DNA from 4 places in the Allobosea sp. P4_C6 genome. Region 1 is predicted to be linked to each of the others. Evidence: predicted binding sites of a transcription regulator. Region 1 holds the regulator's gene; each other region holds the start of a gene.
What was found. Region 1 encodes PhoB, which activates phosphate uptake and scavenging genes when phosphate is short. Its sites were predicted from a motif close to TGTCATNNANCTGTCAT; they were not measured.
Positions count from the first base shown of each region.

Region 2: a site for PhoB is predicted at 2,668-2,684, ahead of ugpB (sn-glycerol-3-phosphate ABC transporter substrate-binding protein UgpB). Genes of this name have one in related genera too.
Region 3: a site for PhoB is predicted at 2,883-2,899, ahead of AC1DVA_RS14435 (alkaline phosphatase). Genes of this name have one in related genera too.
Region 4: a site for PhoB is predicted at 3,521-3,537, ahead of AC1DVA_RS19150 (DUF2794 domain-containing protein). Genes of this name have one in related genera too.

Region 1 covers NZ_JBFUIF010000016.1:96,098-101,671, forward strand. Annotated here, with positions in the region: gene argH (argininosuccinate lyase) at 1-1,089, opposite strand, end outside; gene AC1DVA_RS13805 (LysR substrate-binding domain-containing protein) at 1,186-2,112, shown strand; gene AC1DVA_RS13810 (SpoIIAA family protein) at 2,166-2,552, shown strand; gene phoB (phosphate regulon transcriptional regulator PhoB) at 2,565-3,263, opposite strand; gene phoU (phosphate signaling complex protein PhoU) at 3,275-3,994, opposite strand; gene pstB (phosphate ABC transporter ATP-binding protein PstB) at 4,080-4,886, opposite strand; gene pstA (phosphate ABC transporter permease PstA) at 4,927-5,574, opposite strand, start outside.
Region 2 covers NZ_JBFUIF010000006.1:113,202-118,775, reverse strand. Annotated here, with positions in the region: gene AC1DVA_RS06285 (hypothetical protein) at 1-1,236, opposite strand, end outside; gene AC1DVA_RS06280 (fumarylacetoacetate hydrolase family protein) at 1,392-2,570, opposite strand; gene ugpB (sn-glycerol-3-phosphate ABC transporter substrate-binding protein UgpB) at 2,769-4,094, shown strand; gene ugpA (sn-glycerol-3-phosphate ABC transporter permease UgpA) at 4,170-5,051, shown strand; gene AC1DVA_RS06265 (creatininase family protein) at 5,051-5,574, shown strand, end outside.
Region 3 covers NZ_JBFUIF010000017.1:127,959-133,532, reverse strand. Annotated here, with positions in the region: gene AC1DVA_RS14450 (ABC transporter permease) at 1-266, shown strand, start outside; gene AC1DVA_RS14445 (NAD(P)/FAD-dependent oxidoreductase) at 322-1,650, shown strand; gene AC1DVA_RS14440 (2-hydroxyacid dehydrogenase) at 1,662-2,588, shown strand; gene AC1DVA_RS14435 (alkaline phosphatase) at 2,955-4,697, shown strand; gene AC1DVA_RS14430 (hypothetical protein) at 4,831-5,292, shown strand; gene AC1DVA_RS14425 (ABC transporter ATP-binding protein) at 5,270-5,574, shown strand, end outside.
Region 4 covers NZ_JBFUIF010000028.1:43,438-49,011, reverse strand. Annotated here, with positions in the region: gene AC1DVA_RS19160 (NAD-glutamate dehydrogenase) at 1-2,478, opposite strand, end outside; gene AC1DVA_RS19155 (peroxidase-related enzyme) at 2,657-3,205, shown strand; gene AC1DVA_RS19150 (DUF2794 domain-containing protein) at 3,566-3,934, shown strand; gene AC1DVA_RS19145 (N-acetyltransferase family protein) at 3,945-4,496, opposite strand; gene AC1DVA_RS19140 (Bax inhibitor-1/YccA family protein) at 4,605-5,378, opposite strand.

The sequences.
Region 1 (5,574 bases):
GGCCTGGGCGCGCATCACCTTGGCGTCGGCGCTCATGCTGGCGATCAGCCCGGCAAAGGCGGGCAGCACCTCTTCCAGCACGTCGACTGCGTCGAAGGCGGCGCGCTTGTCCTCGGCGAGGTCGCGGTTGTAGGAAAGCGGCAACCCCTTCAACGCTCCGAGCATGGCGACGAGATCGCCGGTCAGCCGCGCCGCCCGCCCGCGCGAGATCTCGGCGATATCGGGGTTCTTCTTCTGCGGCATGATCGAGGAGCCGGTGGCGAAGGCGTCGTCCAGCGTCACCCAGGCGAATTGCCTGGAAGCCCACAGCGTCACCTCCTCGGCGAGCCGCGACAGGTTCGTCGTCAGCATCGCCGCGACGAACAGGAACTCCGCGACATGGTCGCGCGCGCCGACCGCATCGACCGAATTCTCGAACGGCCGGTCATAGCCGAGCGCCCGCGCGCTGAGCTCGGGATTGAGCGTGATCGCGGAGCCGGCAAGCGCCGCCGCCCCGAGCGGCGACTGGCCGGAGCGCGCTTCCCAATCCTTCAGGCGCGAGGCATCGCGCATCAGCACCTGGCCATGCGCCATCAGCCAGTGGCCGAAGGTGACGGGCTGGGCGCTCTGCAGATGGGTGAAGCCGGGGCTGACCGAGGCCGCGTGCAATTCCGCCTGGTCGGCGATCGCGGTCAGCAATTCGGCCAGCATCGCCGCCAGCGAACGCGACTTCTCGCGCAGATAGAGCTTGAGGTTGTTGGCCGCCTGGTCGTTGCGCGAGCGCCCGGCCCTGAGCTTGGCGCCGGTCGAGCCGATCCGCTCGGTCAGGATGCGCTCGATGAAGGTGTGGACGTCCTCGTCCTGCGGTCCCGGCGCGATGCGCCCTTCGACCGTGTCCCGTGCGATCGCGTCGAGGGCGGTCAGGATGGTGTCGAGTTCCGAGGCCGTCAGCAGCCCGGCGCGCCCGAGTTCGGCCGCATGCGCCTTGCCGCCGGCGACATCCTGAGGCACCAGCCTGGCGTGCTCGCCGGCTGCGCTGGAGAGCTTCATCAACCGCGCATCCGGCGGCTTGCGGAAACGTCCGCCCCACAGGCGGGTCGTCTGGTTCATGATGCTCGTTCCTCCCCTAGCGGAAGAATGGCCTCTTGACCGAGAGGCCGGCAAACGAAACGATCTCCGCAGAGATAGTCCGAAAAGGAATACCCCATGGCTGCCGGTCGGCCTCCCCCGTCATCGACCGCCCTGCGGGCCTTCACCACCGTCGCACGACTGGGCTCGACGGCCCGCGCCGCGCAGGCGGTCAACCTCACCCAGAGCGCCGTCTCCAAGCAGATCCTCTCGCTGGAGCATCATCTCGGCGCCGTGCTGTTCGATCGCAGCCCGCTCGGCCTGAAGCTGACCGAGGCCGGCGCGATCTATCTGCCCTATGCCGAAGCGGCGCTGGAGCAGATGGATCGCGGCGCGCGGCGCCTGGCCGAGCGCTCCGCGGTCGCCCGGCCGATCCGGCTGCACATGGTCGCCATCGTCGGCGAGCGCTGGCTGATGGGGCGCTTTCCCGCCTTCGCCGAGGCTCATCCCGGCGTCGACGTGCAGTTCACCAACTATGTCAGCGAGAGCGAGACCGAAGAGCCCGATCTCGATATCGCCCACGGCGTCCCGCCCTGGACCGGCAGGGAGGCGCACTACCTGTTCGGCCGCGACGTCGCCCTCGTCGCCGCGCCGAGCCTGATCGAACGCATGGGCGGTTTCCGCCGCGCCGCCGACATCCAGAAGATGACGCTGCTCCAGCACTATCAGATGCCGACCTTCTGGGCCGAGTTCACCGAGGCCCACGACCTGCGCGGCGCTGTGCCCGAGCACACCGTGCGCTACGGCTACTATTCCGTGATTACCAGCGCCGCCGTCGCCGGGCTCGGCGTCGCCCTGACGCCGCGCTGCTATGTGGCCGATGAATTGGCCTCCGGCGCGCTCGTCAACCCGCTCGGTCTCGGCTTCACGAGCGCAACCGGCTGCTGGCTCACCCGCCCGCTCGGCCAGCCGGATCGCCCCGGCCTCGACGAATTCGTCACCTGGCTGCTCAGCGAAGCCGGGCAGTTCGACGCCGCGACACGGGCGCCTTCCGCCGCAGACTGATTTCCCGCGAAACTTCCCTCCGGGCGGGGCGTTGTCTTCGCCGAGGAGGAGACATGCTCACCATTCTGCCCGCCCCCGACCATGTCGGCGCCTACCGCCTGTCGCGGACGCTGACGGCCGATGATCTCGATCAGATCATGGCCGATATCGATGCGAAGCTTGGCCGCCACGAGAAGATCGGCATCCTCGCCGACTTCACCGATTTCACCGACATGACATTGGCCGCCGCCTGGAAGGATGCGCGCTACAGCCTTGGCAAGCTCTGGGAACTCCAGCGTTTTCCCCGCGAGGCCGTGGTCACCGACAAGAGCTGGCTCGCCGCCTTCGTCGACCTGCTCAACCCCGCGATCCCCTTCGTCACGGTGCGCACGTTCAAGCCGGAGGAGTACGACACCGCGCTGGCCTGGGCCGGCGATATCGAGGGCGGTCCCAACGCCTGACGATCGCGCGCGTCAGCTGCGCGCGAAGGTCTCGTCGAAGGCGTAGCCGGCGCCGCGCACCGTGCGCAGCGGGTCCTTGGTGTTGGCAGGCGTGATTGCCTTGCGCAGCCGCCCGACATGGACGTCGACCGTGCGCTCGTCGATATAGACGTCGCGGCCCCAGACGGCATCGAGAAGCTGGGCGCGCGAATAGACCCGCCCCGGTGCCTGCATCAGGAATTCGAGCAGCCGGAACTCGGTCGGCCCGAGATGCAGCTCGCTGCCGGCGCGGCGGACGCGCCGGGTCGTGCGGTCGAGTTCGAGATCGCCCGCGGCCAGCAGCCCCGCGACGTGACCTGGCTTCGCCCTGCGAAGAAGCGCCTGGATGCGCGCGATCAGTTCCGGCAGCGAGAACGGCTTGACGACGTAGTCGTCGGCGCCGGTCGCAAGGCCGCGTACCCGCTCGGTCTCCTCGCCGCGCGCCGTCAGCATGATGATCGGCACGCGCTCGGTGTCGCGCCGCGAGCGCAGCCGCCGGCAGAGCTCGATGCCGGAGAGGCCGGGCAGCATCCAGTCGAGCAGCACGAGATCGGGCGTGTGGTCGCGCAGATGCAGCTCCGCATCGTCCCCGCGCGCGACGCTGTCGACCTCGAAGCCCTCGGCCTCGAGGTTGTAGCGCAGCAGCAGGGTGAGCGGCTCCTCGTCCTCGACGATCAGGATGCGTGCGGCCATGATGTCTTGCCTCAGCTGCCCGTGATCGCCTCGACCTCGATATTGGTCGTGTCGAGCTTCGGCCGGTTCACGTCGAGCGAGTCGCCGGTGATGAGATAATGGATTGTCTCGGCGATGTTGGTGGTGTGGTCGCCGATGCGCTCGATGTTCTTCGCGCAGAACAGCAGATGCGTGCAGAACGTGATGTTGCGCGGATCTTCCATCATATAGGTCAGGAGCTCGCGGAACAGCGAGGTGTAGAGCGCGTCGATCTCGTCGTCGCGGCGCCAAACCTCGAGCGCCTTCTGCTCGTTGCCGGCGGCATAGGCGTCGAGCACGTCCTTGAGCTGCGCCTGGACGAGGCGGCTGATATGCTCGAGGCCGACGACCGCGCGATGCGGCGGCTGGAACTGCCCGGCGATGGCGACGGCCCGCTTGGCGATGTTCTTGGCGAGATCGCCGACGCGCTCGACATCCGCCGCGATGCGGATCGCCGAGATCAGCTCGCGCAGATCGTTGGCGAGCGGCTGGCGCCGGGCGATGGTCAGCACCGCCTTCTCCTCGACCTCGCGCTGGAGATTGTCGAGGCGCTGGTCGGCCGAGATGATCTTCTGGGCGAGCGCGGTGTCGCGGCGCACCAGGGCGACGGTGGAATCGCCCAGCATGCGCTCGGCCATGCCGCCCATTTCGGCGAGGCTGCGGCGGATGCCCTCGAGATCGGTGTCGTAGGAACGGACGATGTGATCGGTCATGGCGTTATCCTCGAAGCATTTTCAAGCGAAGTGGGCACCGGTTCGCGCGATGAAAATGCGATAAAACAAAGAAGTCCGTCGCCGCTCAGCCGAAACGGCCGGTGACGTAGTCCTGCGTCTGCTTTTTGCCGGGGTTCATGAAGATCGTGTTGGTCGGCGCGAACTCGATGACCTCGCCCAGATACATGAAGGCGGTGTACTGCGAGATGCGGGCCGCCTGCTGCATGTTGTGGGTGACGATGGCGATGGTGAAGTCGCTCTTCAGCTGCTCCAGCAGGTCCTCGATCTTGCCGGTCGAGATAGGATCCAGCGCCGAGGTCGGCTCGTCGAACAGGATCACCTCCGGCTTCTGCGCGATGGTGCGCGCGATGCACAGGCGCTGCTGCTGGCCGCCGGAGAGGCCCATGCCGGAGCTCTTCAGCTTGTCCTTGACCTCGTCCCAGAGCGCGGCGCGGCGCAGGGCGCCTTCGACGCGGTCGTCGAGCTCGGACTTAGGCGGCCTCTCATAGAGCCGGATGCCGAAGGCGACGTTGTCGTAGATCGACATCGGAAACGGCGTCGGCTTCTGGAACACCATGCCGACGCGCGAGCGCAGCTCGTTCACGTCGACATCGTTGGAGATGATGTTGCGCCCGTCGAGCAGGATCTCGCCGGTCGCCCTCTGCTCGGGATAGAGCGAGTAGATCCGGTTGAAGATGCGCAGCAGGGTCGACTTGCCGCAGCCGGAAGGGCCGATCAGCGCCGTGACGTGCCGGTCGCGGAAGTCGAGATTGATGTTCTTCAGCGCCTTGTGCTCGCCGTAGTAGAAATCGAGGTTTTTCACCGCGATCCGGACGGGCGCCTCGGCATCGAGCGATTGCGGGGAGAGTTCAAGGGTCGAAAGCATCGACATGGTCCTTCAGGATCAGACGCGACCGGGTTGGATTCAAGCTCTACTTGCCGCCGCTGACGATGCGGCGGGCAACGATCGAGAGCAGCAGGATCGACATGGTGATGATGAGCGAGCCGGCCCAGGCCAGCTGCTGCCAGTTCTCGTAAGGGGCCGAGGCGAACTGGTAGATCGTCACGGGCAGGTTCGAGACGCCCCCGACGAGGTTCGCCGAGAACCAGAAATTGTTGTTGAGCGCGGTGAAGATCAGCGGCGCGGTCTCGCCGGCGATGCGGGCGAGCGCCAGCAGAATGCCGGTGACCATGCCGGCCTTGGCCGCCCGCCAGGTCACGCTGGTGATGACGACCGAGGGCGGCGCGCCGAGAGCGGCTCCGGCCTCGCGCAGCGGGCCGGGCACGAGACTCAGCATGTCCTCGGTGGTGCGCACGATGACGGGGATCGCGATGATGCCGAGCGCGACGCCGCCGGCCCAGCCGGAATAGCCGCGGAACGGCTCGACCAGCAGGACGTAGACGAACAGGCCGATCAGGATCGACGGCGCCGAGAGCAGAATGTCGTTGATGAAGCGGATCAGGTTCGCGAGCTTCGAGCGCCTGCCGTACTCGGCGAGCCATGTCCCCGCCAGCACGCCGATCGGCGTGGCGATGGCGATGCCCAGGAAGGTCAGCACCACCGAACCGACGATGGCGTT
Region 2 (5,574 bases), on a different contig from region 1:
GACGAGATCGCGATAGCTCTCCTGTTGGCTGGCATAGTGCTCCAGCATCCCGGCCGCGCGCGCGGCGATATCCGGTTTCACGCTGACCCGCCCGAGCGGCCCGAGATCGGGCACGTCGAGGCCGGCATAGGTCGGGGCGCTCATGGCGGCACGCATGCCCCGTTCCACGCAGATCACGGCCGAGGGCAAGGCGACCGCGAGCACCAGCACGAGCATCACCGGCCGCAGCCGATCATCGCGACGCTGCCACCATTCGGCGAGGACCGGCAGCAGGATCGGCCATAAGCCGATGAATTCGAGCGAGCCCGTGTTCTGCGTCTCGAAGAAGGCGAGCGCCACAAGACCCACGGCGAGCCAGCCGAGAGGCGAATCCGCGAGGGTCCGCCAGCCCGCAAGGGTGCGCGGCAGCCCGTCCCGCCATGCCGAGAAGGCCAGCGCCGCGAGCAGCAGCAGGGCCGGGCCGATGACGTTGAACTTCACCGAGGCCACGGTCAGGAAGCGCGGCAGCAGCGTGCCGGTGTTGAGCCCGAGCAGCGTCAGGACATTCGCGAGATAGGCCGAGGTCAGCCCGGTCGTGATTTCAAGCAGCGCGAGCGCGGCGATGACGGCGGCTGCGGCCGTGATCGCATCCCGAAGGCGCATGCGCCCGCTCAGCATCGCATAGCCGACAAGCAGCGTGCCCGTGACGGCGCCCGTGATCTTCGCCAGGAAGAGCGCCAGCATCAGCACCGCGACGAGCGCGACCTGAAGGCGGCGCTGCGCGAAGAGCAGCGTCGCGATCAGCAGGTAGAGGAGCATGGCGGCATGCCGGTTGTAGAAGCCGAAGCCGTCGAAACCCGGCATCGGATACAATGAATGCAGGTTGATCGGCAGCGCCGCGAACAGCAGGAAGGGCAGCACGAGCGCCAGCGCCTGCGCGCGCGATCGCCGGGCAACGTCGTTCGCCAGCAAGGCGAGCACCGGCAGCGTCACCGGCAGCAGCGCCCAGTTGATCAGCAGCATCGGCTGCGCATTCGGGAAGAGGGCGTCGAGGCCGGCGGTCAGATAGAAGCCGAGCGGCCCGACAGGCACGAAGAAATCGAGGCTCGGCACTTGGCCCAGCCCGATGCGCCAGGCCGCGTCGAGATAGACAACCGTATCCCAGGCATTCGCACCGATCGGCAGGCGCAGCGGCAGGATCAACCCTGCGACGGCCAGCGCCGCGAAAGCGGCGATCCATAGGCCGGGAGAAAGCATCAGCCGTGCCGCCATACGGCTGCCCCGCGTTTGGGAGTGTCGCCCCCCGATCTCGCTCATCGCCACGCCGAACTCTCCTGGTCCAGCCGGCGCTATGGCAGACAATCCTTACCAGCAGCCTGCTGCGATTGCAGAAACCCCAGCCGGGGCTGCAACTAGAGCAGCCCGCGCTTGGCCAGATGGCGCATCAGATGCGAGGCGCCGAAGGTCCAGGGCTCGCAGGCGTCGGTGCGCTTCATCCGGTTGACGAGGCTGCCCAGCTCCGGCGCGGCGATGGTGACGATGTCCCCGTATTTATGGGTGAAGCCGCCGCCCGGCGCATCGCGGTCCTTGATCGGCGCGAACATGGTGCCGAGATAGAGCGCCGCTCCGTCCGGATACTGATGGTGCGGGCCGATCATCTGCGCGGCGAGGTCGGCCGGGTCGCGGCTGATCTTGGCGATCGAGGAGGAGCCTTCCAGCGTGAAGCCGTCCTCGCCCGCTACCGTCAGCGTCACGGTCGTGCGGCGGACATGATCGAGCGTGAAGCCCGCGTCGAAGAAGCGGATGAAGGGGCCGACGGCGGCGGCCGCGTTGTTGTCCTTCGCCTTGCCGAGCAGCAGGGCCGAGCGGCCTTCGACATCGCGCAGGTTGACGTCGTTGCCGAGCGTGGCGCCGACGATGCGCCCGTCGGACGCGACGACCAGCACGATCTCCGGCTCGGGGTTGTTCCAGCTCGATGCGGGGTGGAGGCCGGCATCGGCCCCCGTGCCGACCGTCGACATCGCCGGGGCCTTGGTGAAGATCTCTGCGTCCGGGCCGATGCCGACCTCGAGATACTGGCTCCAGGCCCCCTGCTTGATCAGCACCTCCTTGAGATGCATCGCCTCGGGCGAGCCGGGCTTGAGCTTGGAGAGGTCGTCTCCGATGAGTTTTCCGATCTCGGCCCGGATCGTCGCGGCAGCCGCCGGGTTGCCGCGTGCCTTCTCCTCGATCACCCGCTCCAGCATCGAGACCGCGAAGGTGACGCCCGCCGCCTTCACCGCCTGCAGGTCGAGCGGGGACAAGAGCCAGGGCCGCTTCGGATCGCGGCTGTCCACAGGGGTGTTGGCGAGGATGTCGGCCAGGGACCCGAGCGTCTCGCCCTGGGCCGCCCGCAGCGCCGCGGCCGGATCGGCGCTCTCGCAGAGGTCGCGGCTGGTCGGGAAAGCGGCGGTGATGTCGACGACCTGCCCGTCTCGCAGCGCCACCACGGCGGGGCCGCCGAGATCGGGGCGCCAGACCCGGCCGACGAGCGCGGCCGCAGCGGAATCCGTCGGCAGGGTTGCGGTCACGGCAAGGTCGAGCTTCGGCATGATGCGGTCCGGAAACGAGTTCGAGTCGGGAGCGCAGATCAGCCGGTTATGCGCGAATGCGCAAGCCGTACCGCGACCATAGGCGCATTGCGGTAGGCGTCATCGATTTGTCATTGAAATGTCGCCTGCGCTTCATGCTAGCTTGCGCACCAACGACAAGAACCGCGGCGGGGTCCGCCCGCGGAAGGGAGATCGTCCATGACCATCAAATCGCGCATCCTGATGTCGGTAGCGGCCTTCGCGCTCGCCGGCGCCTCGCCTGCCCTGGCACAGACCGAAATCCAGTGGTGGCACGCGCTGACCGGCGCCAACAATGACGTCGTCGTCAAGCTTGCCGAGGACTTCAACGCCTCGCAGAAGGACTACAAGGTCGTTCCGGTCTACAAGGGCTCCTACCCCGACACGCTGAACGCCGGCATCGCCGCCTTCCGCGCCGGCCAGGCGCCGCATATCCTGCAGGTCTTCGAGGTCGGCACGGGCACGATGATGTCGGCCAAGGGCGCGGTCAAGCCGGTCCACGAGATGATGAAGGAAGCCGGCGAGAAGTTCGATCCGAACGCCTATCTGCCTGCCATCACCGGCTATTACTCGACGGCCAAGGGCGAGATGCTCTCCATGCCGTTCAATTCCTCGTCGATGGTGATGTGGTACAACAAGGACGCCTTCAAGAAGGCGGGCCTCGACCCCGAGAAGCCTCCGAAGACCTGGCCCGAGACCTTCGAGGCCGCCAAGAAACTGAAGGCCGCCGGCTTCGACAAATGCGCCGTCTCGAACGCCTGGGCGCCCTGGGCCAATATCGAGCAGTTCGGCGCCTGGCATAACGTGCCGCTCTCGACCAAGGTCAACGGCATGGCCGGCTTCGACGCCGTCATGAACTTCAACCAGAGCCCGCTCTTCCTGAAGCACTGGACCAATCTGGTCGAGCTGCAGAAGGACAAGACCTACGACTATTCCGGCCGCACCAACAACGGCGAAGGCCGCTTCACCTCGGGCGAATGCCCGATCTTCCTGACCTCCTCGGGCTTCTTCGGCAACGTCAAGGCGAACGCCAAGTTCGACTGGGGCAATGCGGCGATGCCGTATTATCCGGAAGCCGCGGGCGCTCCGCAGAACTCGATCATCGGCGGCGCCTCGCTGTGGGTGATGGGTGGCAAGAAGCCTGCCGAGTACAAGGGCGTCGCCAAGTTCTTCACCTTCCTGTCGGATGTCGACCGCCAGGTGAAGCTGCACACCGAGTCGGGCTACCTGCCGATCACCAAGGCAGCCTATGAGAAGGTCAAGGCGTCGGGCTTCTACAAGGACAAGCCCTATCTCGAGACCCCGCTCCTCGAGCTGACCAACAAGGCCCCGACCGACAACTCGAAGGGCCTGCGCTACGGCAGCCTCGTCCAGATCCGCGACATCTGGTCGGAGGAGCTGGAGGCGGCGCTGAACGGCCAGAAGACGCCCAAGGCGGCGCTGGACGCAGCGGTCGAGCGCGGCAACCAGATGCTGCGCCAGTTCGAGCGCACCGCGGCGCGCTGATCCGACTGCCCTCTTGCATCCATTGGCCATCCCGGACAAACCCGTCCGGGATGGCCGTCTCGTCCAAGGAAGCCGATGCAGAAGAACGCCTACTTCAAGGGGCTGACCATCCCCTTCCTGCTGCTGGCGCCGCAGCTCGCGATCACCATCGTGTTCTTCTACTGGCCGGCGAGCCAGGCGGTCTGGCAGAGCTTCCTGCTTGAGGACGCCTTCGGCACCTCGACCGAGTTCGTCTGGTTCGAGAACTACCAGACGCTCTTCGCCGACCCCGGCTATCTCAAGGCCTTCATCAATACGGCGATCTTTTCGACCTTCGTCTGCGTGCTGTCGCTGTCGATCGCGCTGCTCTTCGCGGTGATGGCGGATCGGCAGCTCAAGGGCGGCGAGGTCTACAAGACCCTGCTGATCTGGCCCTATGCTGTCGCGCCCGCCATTGCCGGCGTGCTCTGGATCTTCATGTTCGATCCTTCGCTCGGCATGCTGGCGCGCGGGTTGCAGTCGCTCGGCATCGCCTGGAACCCCCGGCTCAACGGCAATGACGCCATGCTGCTCGTCATCCTCGCCGCGACCTGGAAGCAGATCAGCTACAATTTCCTGTTCTTCCTCGCCGGCCTGCAATCGATCCCGAAAAGCGTGATCGAGGCGGCGGTGATCGACGGCGCCCGGCCTATGCGCCGCTTCTGGACCATCGTCTTCCCGCTGCTCTCGCCGACGACCTTCTTCCTGCTCGTCGTCAACATCGTCTACGTCTTCTTCGACACCTTCGGCATCATCGACACCGTGACCGGCGGCGGCCCCGCTGGCGCGACCGAGACGCTGGTCTACAAGGTCTTCGCAGACGGCAAGGGCGGCTCCAACCTCGGCGGCTCGGCGGCGCAGTCCGTGATGCTGCTCATCATGGTCATCGGGCTGACCGCGGTCCAGTTCCGCTTCATCGAGCGCAAGGTGAGCTACTGATGGCGTCCGTGCTCTGGCTAGAACTGACCGCCGAGGAGCTGCGCGCCAAGGCCGCGGGCGATGCCATCGTCGTCCTGCCCGTCGCCTCGGTCGAGCAGCACGGGCCGCATCTGCCCGTCGGTGTCGACACCATCCTGTGCAGCGGCGTCTGCAAGGCGGCGGCCGAGCGCGCCGGCGATGTCGACGTCGTGGTCACGCCGACCCTGTGGTGCGGCATGGCCGAGCATCACATGGCCTTCGGCGGCACCTTCACCTTCGACATCCCGACCTATCGCGCCGTGCTGCTCTCCCTCCTCAAGAGCATCGAGCGCCATGGCTTCCATCGCGTGCTGATCGTCAACGGACATGGCGGCAACATCGCCGCGCTGACGGCCTTCCTGCCCGATTTCGCGCGTGAGACGCGGCTGCATATCGAGGCGACCACCTATTTCCTGCTGGCCGAGGCGGCGCTCCCGCCGTTGCTGGAGGATCAGCAGGCCGTGCAGCATGCCTGCGAGGTCGAGACCTCGATGATGATGGTGCT
Region 3 (5,574 bases), on a different contig from region 1:
ACGCGATGGCGCCGATCGTGGTGGCGGCTACGCTCAACGTCGCGAAGGCGATCCTGCTCGAATCCTACATCAGCTTCCTCGGCTATGGCATCCAGCCGCCGGCCTCGAGCTGGGGCAACATGCTCAACAACGCCCAGATCTACCTGACGAGCGCGCCCTGGCTTGCGCTCCTCCCCGGCATCGCGATCACGCTCGCGGTGACCAGCTTCAACTTCATCGGCGACGGCCTGCGCGATGCGCTCGATCCGCGCATGGACATCAACTGACGCCACCCCTTCCCGCCGCCTCGGCTACCCACTCCATTCCTCAGGAGCACCGTCCATGTCCCCGCCGGTCAACCGCATTCCCAGCGACGAGCGCCTGCCGGAGGCCGTCGACGTGGTGGTCATCGGGGGCGGCGTGATCGGCGTATCCAGCGCCTATCATCTCGCCCGCAAGGGTTTGTCGGTCGCGCTGGTCGAGAAAGGGCATGTCGCGGGCGAGCAGTCGAGCCGCAACTGGGGCTGGTGCCGCCAGCAGGGCCGCGCCCGGGCCGAGATTCCGCTTGCGCGCGAAGCTCTGCGCCTCTGGGAAGAGCTGCAGGAAGAGGCCGGGGCCGATACCGGCTTTCGGCGCACCGGCGTGCTCTTCCTGACCAAGGACCCCAAGGAAGCCGCCGATTGGGAACGCTGGGCCGTGATCGCGCGCGAGCTTCAGGTCCACTCCACCTTGCTGAGCCCGGCCGAGGTCGCAGAGAGGCTGCCCGGCAATTCGCAGAAGTGGGTGGCCGGCCTGCATACGCCGAGCGACGGGCGGGCGGAGCCTTCGATGGCCGTGCCGGCGCTCGCCCTGGCAGCACGCAAGCGGGGCGTCACCATCCATCAGGGCTGCGCAGCGCGCGGCCTAGAGACGACGGCCGGTGCCGTCAGCGCAGTCGTGACCGAGAAGGGCACGATCCGCACCCAGGCCGTGCTGCTGGCGGGCGGCGCCTGGTCCTCGCTGTTCTGCCGGCGCCACGGAATCGACCTGCCGATCGGACTGGTCGACGCCACCGCCTGCCGCACCACGCCGGCGCCCGAGATCACCGCCGGGGCGCTGGGCACCACCGAATATTGCGTCCGCCGCCGGCTCGACGGCGGCTTCACGCTGGCGCTGCGCGGGCGCGGCACGGTCAACCTGACACCCGACATCCTGCGCTACGCCAAGATGTTCTGGCCGACCTTCAAGCAACGCCGGGCCGGGCTGAAGCTGCGGCTGGGAGCGGATTTCTTCAAGCAGCTTTTCGGCAGCGCCAACTGGCAGTTCGATCAGCCCTCCCCGTTCGAGGCAGTGCGCGTGCAGGACCCCGCGCCCGACATGGAGCTGGTCAATTCGGCGCTGGCCGCGCTGATCGCCGGCAACCCCGCGCTCAAGGACATCCGCATCGCCGAGGCCTGGGGCGGGACGATCGATTCCACGCCCGATACCGTGCCGGTGATCTCGCCGGTCGCCAGCCTGAAGGGCTTCTTCCTCGCCACCGGCTTCTCGGGCCATGGCTTCGGCATCGGCCCGGCCGCCGGCAAGCTCGCAGCCGATGTCGTGCGCGGTGACCCGTCCTTCGTCGATCCCGCCGCCTATAGCTACGAGCGGCTGGTCGACGGGCGGCCGCTGGCGCCGGTCGGGCTGTTCTAGGGAGCGCCGCCGTGACCATCCTCTACAAGGCGAGCGCCGAGCGGGCGGACCAATGGGCCGCGGCCTTCGCCCGACAGGCGCCCGAGACGCCCTTCCGGATCTGGCCGGATATCGGCGATCCGCTGGCCATCGAATACCTCCTGCTCTGGCAGCCGCCGGAGCGGATCGCCGAGACCTTCCCGAACCTCAAGATGGTCTTCTCGGTAGGTGCCGGCATCGATCAGCTCGATTTCAGCAAATTGCCGCCCGAATTGCCGGTCGTGCGCATGCTTGAGCCAGGCATCGCCGAAAGCATGGCCGAATTCGTTTGCATGGCCACGCTGATGCTTCACCGCAACATGGTCGATTTCATCGACCAGCAGCGCCAGCGGCATTGGCGAGAGATCCAGGTCCGTCCCCCCGCAGGTCGGCGTGTCGGCATTCTGGGGCTGGGACAGCTCGGCCAGGCGAGCCTGGCGAAGCTGCGTTCCTTCGGTTTTCCCTTGTCGGGCTGGAACCGCTCACCGCGGCAGATCGAGGGTGTCACCTGCTTTACCGGCGCAGCAGAACTCCCCGCCTTCCTGGCGCAGACGGATATCCTGATCTGCCTGCTGCCGCTGACCGAGGCCACGCAAGGCATCCTCGATGCACGGTTGTTCTCGCAGCTGCCGCGCGGGCCGGGCCTGATCAATGTCGGGCGAGGCGGGCATCTCGTCGAAACCGACCTGCTGGACGCATTGGATACAGGACAGCTTTCGGGCGCGATGATCGATGTGCTCGAAAGCGAGCCCCCGGCGCCGGATCATCCGTTCTGGAACCACCCGCGCATCGTGATGACACCTCACATCGCCAGCATGACGCGCCCGGAAAGCGGCGCCGCCTTTGTGCTCGAGACGATCGAGCGCCACCGCAAAGGGCTCCCCATCGAGGGGCTCGTCCCGCGCGGTCGGGAATACTGACCGCGACGGCGGCGCCGCCTGCCGAGCCGCTCAGGGCGCGCTTCACGCATCCCCTTTCATCCTTCGATTGTCGATGAAAGGGAGAAGGCTCCACTTGGCGAGCCGGCGGCAGGAAACGCGACCGGACCGGCTGCTCGTCGTTGCAAGGCATCTCCGAGCCGCGCCGGCCATTCTCCGCTAGCCGGTCGTCTCTTCTTCATAGACAGCAACTCGCGAAGCGCCGCCGAGAGGCGGCCCTTCGGCATGTCTGACGATCCGTTCCAAGGTCCCGAAGTCGCGCCGGGTCCGGACGGGTTTGATGAAACTGTCATGTTCCGGTCTTAGGCGAAGGCCACCGGCACGAGCCCTTTCCGGCGGAGAACGACAATGCGCGCATATCACTGGTTGGCGGCGGTCCTGGCGGCAGGCGTGGCGGGGGGATCCGCCACCGCACAGACGATCTATCCGATCGACCGTGCCGAGATCCTCGAAGGCTCGCGGTTCGACTTCAAGGTCGAGTTCCCGAATGCGCCGACCTCGGGCGACGTGAACGTCACCATCAACGGCAAGCCCGCCGCCGAGGCCTTCGGACGGCCGACGAACTTCATCCAGAGCGAGGAAGGCCAGAAGCATTCGGCGCTGTGGCTGCGCGGCGCTTCGCTCCCGGCCGGCCGCTACGTGGTGGAAGCCACCCAAGGCGGCAACAAGTCGACCGTGAACTGGGACGTCTTCGCGACGGCGACGCCGCGCCGCGCCAAGAACGTCATCCTCTTCATCGGCGACGGCATGACGGTCGCCAACCGCACGGCGGCCCGCATCCTCTCCAAGGGCTGGAAAGAAGGCAAATATGACGGCGAGCTCGCCATGGACGACATGTCCAACATGGCGCTGATCTCGACCTCCGGCACGGACTCGATCGTCACCGACAGCGCCAATGCGGCGCATGCCTACACCACCGGCCACAAATCCTGCGTGAACGCGCTCGGCGTCTACTGCGCCAAGAACGCGCTGACCCTCGACCATCCGAAGGTCGAGACCATCGCCGAGCTGGTGAAGCGCAAGACCGGCATGGCTGTCGGCGTCGTCACCAACTCCGAGATCGAGGATGCGACCCCGGCCTCGATGGTCGCCCACACCCGCCGCCGCTCGGACTTCAACGACATCGTCGAGATGTTCTATGCGGTGAAGCCGGACGTGATTATGGGTGGCGGCTCGCCGAACTTCCTGAGCAAGGCCACCCCCGGCTCGAAGCGCACGGACGAGCAGGACTTCATCGCCAAGTTCAAGGAGGCCGGCTACACGCTCGCCACCACGAAGACCGAGATGAACGCGGCGGTCGCCGCCGGCTCGAAGAAGCTGCTCGGCCTCTACAACACCGGCAACATCGACGGCGCCTTCGACCTGCGTCTCGCCAAGAAGGGCTCGATCTCCAAGTTCCCGGACCAGCCGGATGTCGTCGAGCAGACCAGGGCCGCGCTCGACATGCTCAAGGGCAATCCCGAGGGCTTCCTGCTGATGGTCGAGTCCGCCCGCATCGACAAGTACAGCCACTCGCTCGACTGGGAGCGCTCGGTGTTCGACACGATCATGCTCGACAACGCGGTCAAGGTCGCGAAGGACTTCGCCGGCGACCGCAACGACACGCTGATCATTGTCGTCCCCGACCACGCCCATCCGATGTCGATCATCGGCACCTATGACGACGATCGTCCGGGCCAGCTGCTGCGCGACAAGCTCGGCGTCTACAACGAGTCGACCCCGCCGAATTACGGCCCGGTCGACGCCGAGGGCTACCCCACCAAGGTCGACACCTCGCGCCGTCTCGCCGTCGTCTACGGCTCCTATCCCGACACCTGCGACACCGGCCGCCCCAACATGGGCGGCGAGCGCGTTCCGGCCGTGAAGGGCCCCGACGGCAAGACCAACATCGCCAACGAGAAGGACTGCACGGGCCCGCTGGTGGCGCGCAAGGTCGGCAACCTTCCGTTCGATGCCAATAACGGCGTCCATGCGGCCGACGACGTCATCCTGACAGCGATGGGCCCCGGCGCCGAGCGCTTCCGCGGCCACAAGCCGAACACCTTCGTGTTCCGCGTCATGACCGAAGCGCTGGCGCTCGGCGGCAAGTGAGCCGATGATCGGGGCAACGGAGGCATCGATGCGCCGACAGGCCCCCGTGGAGGATTTCAGCGTTTCTTCGAAGCGCGAAAATCCTCCAACTTCTTGCCTCCCCGCATTTTCTTCACGCGAACCGGCATCCACTTTGCTTGAAAATGCTCTGGCGACCATCACCCGCCGCGGAGCCGTGCTCGGCCTCGCGGCGGCGAGCCTTTTCGACCGCGCCGCCGCGGCCGATGTCGAGACGATCGCCTTCGACAGCCTCTACAAATCCTTCGGCGTGCTCGGCTTCGAATTCTCCGACAGGGTGACGGTGCTGCGCGGCAAGCCCGTGCGCATGGTCGGCTACATGGCGCCGCCGCTGAAGCCGGAAAGCCGTTTCTTCGTGCTGACGCGCGAGCCGCTCGCCATCTGCCCCTTCTGCCAGTCCGATGCCGACTGGCCGGTCGACATCGTCGTCGTGTTCATGAAGAACGAGACGGCGATGGTCAGCGCCGGCCGCAAGGTGGTGGTGGCCGGTCGGCTCGAGATCGGCTCCGCGACCGATGCCGATACCGGCTTCGTCAGCCAGATCAGGATTGCCGATGCCGGCTTCTCCGTCGCCTGAGGCGAGCGGGCGGCGGCTCGTTCTCAGCGATATCGCGCTCGACCATCGCGACGGCGATGGGCGGGTCTTCCGCGCTCTCGACATTCCCACGCTGGTCCTGGAGCACGGCACAGCGCTTGGCGTCAGCGGGCCCTCCGGCTGCGGCAAGAGCACTCTACTCCATCTGATCGCCGGCCTCCTGCGGCCGAGCGCCGGTTCGATCCGCTGGGGCGAAACCGAAATCTCCGCCCTGCCCGAGGCCCGGCGCGACCACTGGCGCCGGCAGAACCTCGGCTTCGTCTT
Region 4 (5,574 bases), on a different contig from region 1:
GGACCAGCGCAGGCCGCCGCGCGCGACCTTGCCGAAGCGCATGTGGATGCCCTCGACGCGCGGAGAATAGACGAAGATCTCGTAGAGCGGGCGCGGCAGCGGCAGGCCGTCGACCTTGGCGCAGTCGAACTTGAAGGTGATGGTCTGGCGCGGATGGCCGTCCGGGCCGGTCTGGAAGAAATTGGTACGCAGCGCAGCGTCGACCAGGTTGATGAGGCGGCGCAGGATGCGGTCTTCGTCGAGGCTGGTGACGGCGTCGAGCGCCTCCTCGATCTCGGCGCGCTTCTGCGCCATGCGCTGCTCGCGCTCAGCCGCCGGATTGCGCGGATCGAACTTGGCGTTGAAATAGGCGATGAGCCCAGCGGCGATATCGGGGTGGCGCGTCAGAGCGTCGGCGATGTAGCTCTGCGCATAGGGCGCGCCGGTCTGGCGCAGATAGCGCCCGAAGGCGCGCAGCAGCGCGGCCTCGCGCCATGCCATGCCCGCGGCCAGCACGAGCTGGTCGAAGCGGTCGGATTCCGCGAGGCCGCGGAACTGCGCCATCAGCGCCGCCTCGATCGTCGGATCGAGGTGTTCGATGTCGATGGTGCCGTCGTCGGCCCGCTCCAGCGTCATGTCGTGCAACCAGACGCGGACGTTCTCGCCGCCCTTGGCGCCGTTGCCTTGCGGCATGATGTTGTAGGTCCGCTCGTTGATGACGCGGAAGCCCATGTTCTCCAGCACCGGCACGCGCGCCGAGAGCGAGATCGGCGCGCCGCGCGAGAAGACCTTGAGGTTGGCGCGCGTCGGTTCGTCGCCCTCGCGCCGGTAGAGGTTGACGGAGCGTGCCCGCTCCGGCGTCAGCTGCTGGAGCATCTCGATGTCGATGAGGGCGTCGGCGGCCGAGAAGCGCTCGCGATAGGCGGCGCCGAAGGCCTCGGCATAACGCTCGGCGAGCGCGCGGGCGGCGGGGCCGGCCTTCTCCTGATCGAGGACGTCCTTGAGGCCGTCGCCCCAGGTCCGGACGATGGCGCTGATGCCGGATTCGAGCGTGGCGCGGTCGATGCGCGGGGTTTTGCCGTCGTCGCGCCCGATGATGTAGTGGGTGCGCGAGAGCGGCCCCTCCGGATAGGCCGGATAGGCGGCGGAGAGGCGTCCGCCATAGATGCGCGCCAGGAATTCGCCGACGCGCAGACGCACCGTGGTGTCGTAGCGATCCTTCGGGATGAAGACGAGGATCGAGACGAAGCGGTCGAACTCGTCGACCCGGGCGAGGGCGCGGATGCGCGGCCGCTCGGTGAGCTGCAGGATGTCGAGCGCGAACTGCTCGAGCGTGGCCACGTCGATCTGGAAGAGCTCGTCGCGCGGATAGGCGTCGAGCACATTCATGAGCGAGCGGCCGGAATAGCTCGCAGGGTCAAAGCCGATGTTCTTGGCGACGCGGGCGACCTTGAGCCTGAGATAGGGGATGGCGCGGGCCGAGCCGGTATAGGCGTTCGAGGTCAGCAGGCCGACGATGCGCAATTCGCCGTCGAGCCGCCCGTCCGGCGTGAACAGCTTGACGCCGACATAGTCGAGATGGACGCGGCGGTGCACCCGGCTCTTGACGTTGGCCTTGGTGATGATGAGCGCATGGGGCTTGGCCAGGAAGGAGCGGATCTCCGGCGTGGTCGTCACCAGCTCGCGGCCCTTGCGCAGCACCTTGACGGAGGGGTCGCGCAGGATGCCGAGGCCGGAGCCCTCGATCGGATCGGCCGCGACGTCGCCGCCGGGGAAGCGATAGGCGCGGATGCCGAGCAGGGTGAAGTTGTCGCCGGCGATCCATTCGAGGAACTGCAGCGCCTCGGCGATCTCGTCCTCCGGCAGAGGCGGCGGATTGGCGCGATAGGCCTGGATCACCTCGGTGATGCGCCCGCGCATCGCGGCCCAGTCGTCGACGGCCATGGCGACGTCGGCATAGACCTGCTCGAGCCCGGCGCGCAGCTTCTCGCGGGCGTCCTGGGTATCGATGCGCGGGATATGGATGTGCAGCAGGCTCTCGCGCCGCGTGCCTTCAGGGGCGCGGCCAGTGGCCTCGCCGGCGAGCGAAAGGAACTTGCCCTTGTCATCGCGCGCCACCGCGAGGATCGGATGGGCGACGAGACGCGGCTCGAGGCCCTGTTCCTGCAATTCGGCGAGCGTCGAGTCGAGCAGGAACGGCTTGTTGTCGTTGACGACCTCCAGGATGGTGACCTGGCGCTTGCGATCGCCTTCGCCGAATTCCGCGTCGCGGAAGCCGAGATTGATGGTGTCGGGCTTGCGGGGCTGGGTCAGGTGCTCGTAGGCCGCCGCAGCGGCGTGAGCGAGCATCTCCGGCGGCAGCGCTTCGAGATCTTCGGCGACGGAGCGCCCATAAAGCAGGCGAGGAAACTCGGCGGGCATCGTGCTCTTGAGGCCGGTGGCCGCGGCTTCGATGGCTGCGATCGCCTCGGCGGTCGCGTTCGTCACCCGTTTGCCCATGTCTCACCCCAGTTGTTTTGCCGCAGCGATGGCATAGGCTGCGCAACCTTTCAACTTTGACTTGCCCGAAAAAGCGGCAAATTGCCGCCTCGGTCCGACAGGATGCACCATGGCTACAAAGCATGACAAACCAAAGCTGGGCGAGGAGCCGGCGCGGCAGGACGCGCCGCCGCAGGTGATGGCGCTTGATCTGAAGTCGGGACAGCTCTCGGCGGAGAACGAAGCCTATTTCGAGAAGTGCCGGGAGAAGCTCGGTTTCGTGCCGAATGTGCTGACATCCTATGCCCATGACGACGCCAAGCTCTCGGCCTTCGCCGCCTTCTACAACGACCTGATGCTGGCGCCGTCCGGCCTGTCGAAGCTCGAGCGCGAGATGATCGCCGTCGCGGTCTCGAGCGTGAACCGCTGCTATTACTGCCTGGCCGCCCATGGTGCGGCGGTGCGCCAGCTCTCGGGCGATCCGGTGCTCGGTGAGTTGATCGCGATGAACTATCGGGCCGCGGACCTGTCGGCGCGGCATCGCGCCATGCTCGATTTCTCGGTGAAGCTGACCGAAACCCCGCATCTGATCGGCGAGGACGACCGGTGGGCGCTGCGCAAGGCCGGTTTCTCCGAGCGCGACATCTGGGACATCGGCGCCGTCGCGGCCTTCTACAACATGTCGAACCGGATGGCCTCGGCCGTCGATATGCGGCCGAACGCCGAGTATCATCGGCAGGCGCGGTAGAAATCTCGAGCAGCTGCCGTGATTCGAGCGAGAGCACCGCGCAAAAGAAAACGGCCGGCGCAATGCCAGCCGCTAGTTGGCCTCGACTCGATGGCCCGGCTCCGCCCGAACTCCGGGGGGCTGGGGGGCTGACAAACCGGCGTTCAGCGAAACCGGGCCGTCGAGGCAACGAGGGGAGTTGAGCGGCGCAACTTGGCGGTCGCTTGGCGCGTTCGCGGCGAAAATGCGGCATTTGCGGATAATGCTGACCCAAAGCGAATGCGGGCGCACGCGATCAAACGAACGCGATACCTTGCCAGCGCAGCAGTGCGGGCGCATCATCGCACCGTCGTCCGCTTGAGTGGCGGCCAGGGAGGCGCCATGAGCGAAAGCGAAACGCCGCAATCGCAATCGGCCGGCGCGGTCGTCCATTTCCCGTCGCCGGCCCGGCCCGCAACCGTCACCTTCGATCGGCGCGAGCTCAGCGAACTGCTCAACCTCTACGGCCGCATGGTCGCGGCGGGTGAGTGGCGCGACTACGCCATCGATTTCCTGAAGGACACGGCGCAGTTCTCGGTGTTCCGGCGCTCTTCGGAGATGCCGCTCTACCGAATCGTCAAGGATCCGGCCCTGGCGCGCCGGCAGGGCGCCTATTCCGTCGTGGCCGCGACCGGCCTCATCCTCAAGCGCGGCTCCGAACTGTCCCGCGTGCTCCAGGTGCTCGACCGCAAGCTGAGCGTCGTGAGCTGAGCCTTAAAACTCAGGATCCGCTCGGCTCAGGGCTGGGCGGCGTGCGGTCGCCTTCACCCAGTTCCTTCTGCATCAGCATCTGGTCGAGCCAGCGGCCATGCTTGAACCCGACCTTCTCGGCTACGCCGATCAGGCGGAAGCCGGCCTTCTCATGCAGGCGGCGAGAGCCGACCGAGGCGCCGGTGCCATCCCCGATCACCGCGATCATCTGGCGGAAACCGCGCTGCGTGCAGGCGGTCATCAGCGCATCGAGCAGCAGGCCGCCGATACCCAGGCCTTGGGCTGCCGGGGCGATGTAGATCGAGTTCTCGACCGTTGCGCGGTAGGCCGGGCGGGGGCGGTAGGCGCCAGCATAGGCATAGCCCAGCGGCTCGCCATCGCGATGGGCGACGACATAGGGATAGCCGCCCGCCAGCACGGCCTCGAAGCGCCGCAGCATTTCCGCTTCGCCGGGTGGATCCAGCTCCCACGACGCCGTGCCATGCAGCACCGCATGGGCATAGATCGCGGTGATGGCGGGGATATCGGCGGGAGTGGCCGGGCGGATCGAAGGCGTCGTCATGCCCGGATGATGAGCAACGGGCATGCCAAAAGAAAAGGCCTGCCAAAAGAAAAGCCCCGGCCTTGCGGCCGGGGCTCTGTCCAGGCGTGGTGCCCGGAAGCGAAGGACTTAGCGGCGGTCGCCGATCAGGCTGATCAACATCTGGAACATGTTGATGAAGTTCAGGTACAGCGACAGCGCGCCGTTCACCGAGAGCTTCGCAGCCGATTCCGGATCCAGATCCGAAGAGAGATACATCTCCTTCAGGCGCTGGGTATCCCAGGCGGTCAGGCCGGCGAAGACCAGAACGCCGATCACCGAGATGCCGAAGGCCAGTGCGCTCGAGGCCAGGAAGAGGTTGACCACCGAGGCGATCACGAGGCCGATCAGGCCCATGATCAGGAACGAGCCCATGCCCGACAGCGACTTCTTCGTGGTGTAGCCGAAGAGGCTCAGCGCGCCGAAGGCGGCGGCCGTGATGAAGAACACCCGCGTCACGGAAGCGCCGGTGAAGACGACCAGGATCGACGACATCGAGACGCCCATCACCGCCGCGAAGGCGAAGAACATGGTCCGCGCCGAGGCGGCGCTCATGCTTTCGGCCTTGAACGAGAAGAGCATGATGAAGGCGAGCGGCGCGAGCATCACGACCCATTTCAGCGGGCTGAGATAGATCGCCTGGCCGAGCGCCGTCAGCCCGGCGATCTTGCCGTCGGGCGTGAAGCCGGCGATGGCCAGCATCGAGATGCCGAGCGCGGCGAGGCCGGTGATGCCGAGGCCGATCGCCATGTTGTTGTAGACGCCGAGCATGAACGAGCGCAGGCCCTGATCCATCTCGACGGCGCTGGTCTGCTGTGCGCGGCCGGCACCCCAGACTGGAGCATTGCGGTCGAAGTTGCTCATTAAGAGAGTTTCCCCTGACGTTGTTTCGGACGACGGAGAGCGCCCTCGCGCCAGCCGTCCTCGCGCATGATCGGCGCGATGACCGGAATATGAGGGGCTTTTGCGGTTCTTACAAGAGCCCGCCATGGTTAAGGCGGGCCGGGCGATAGAAGTTCGGCGTCGCGCTCATGCAGAATTACAGGATTTTAATGTCTAT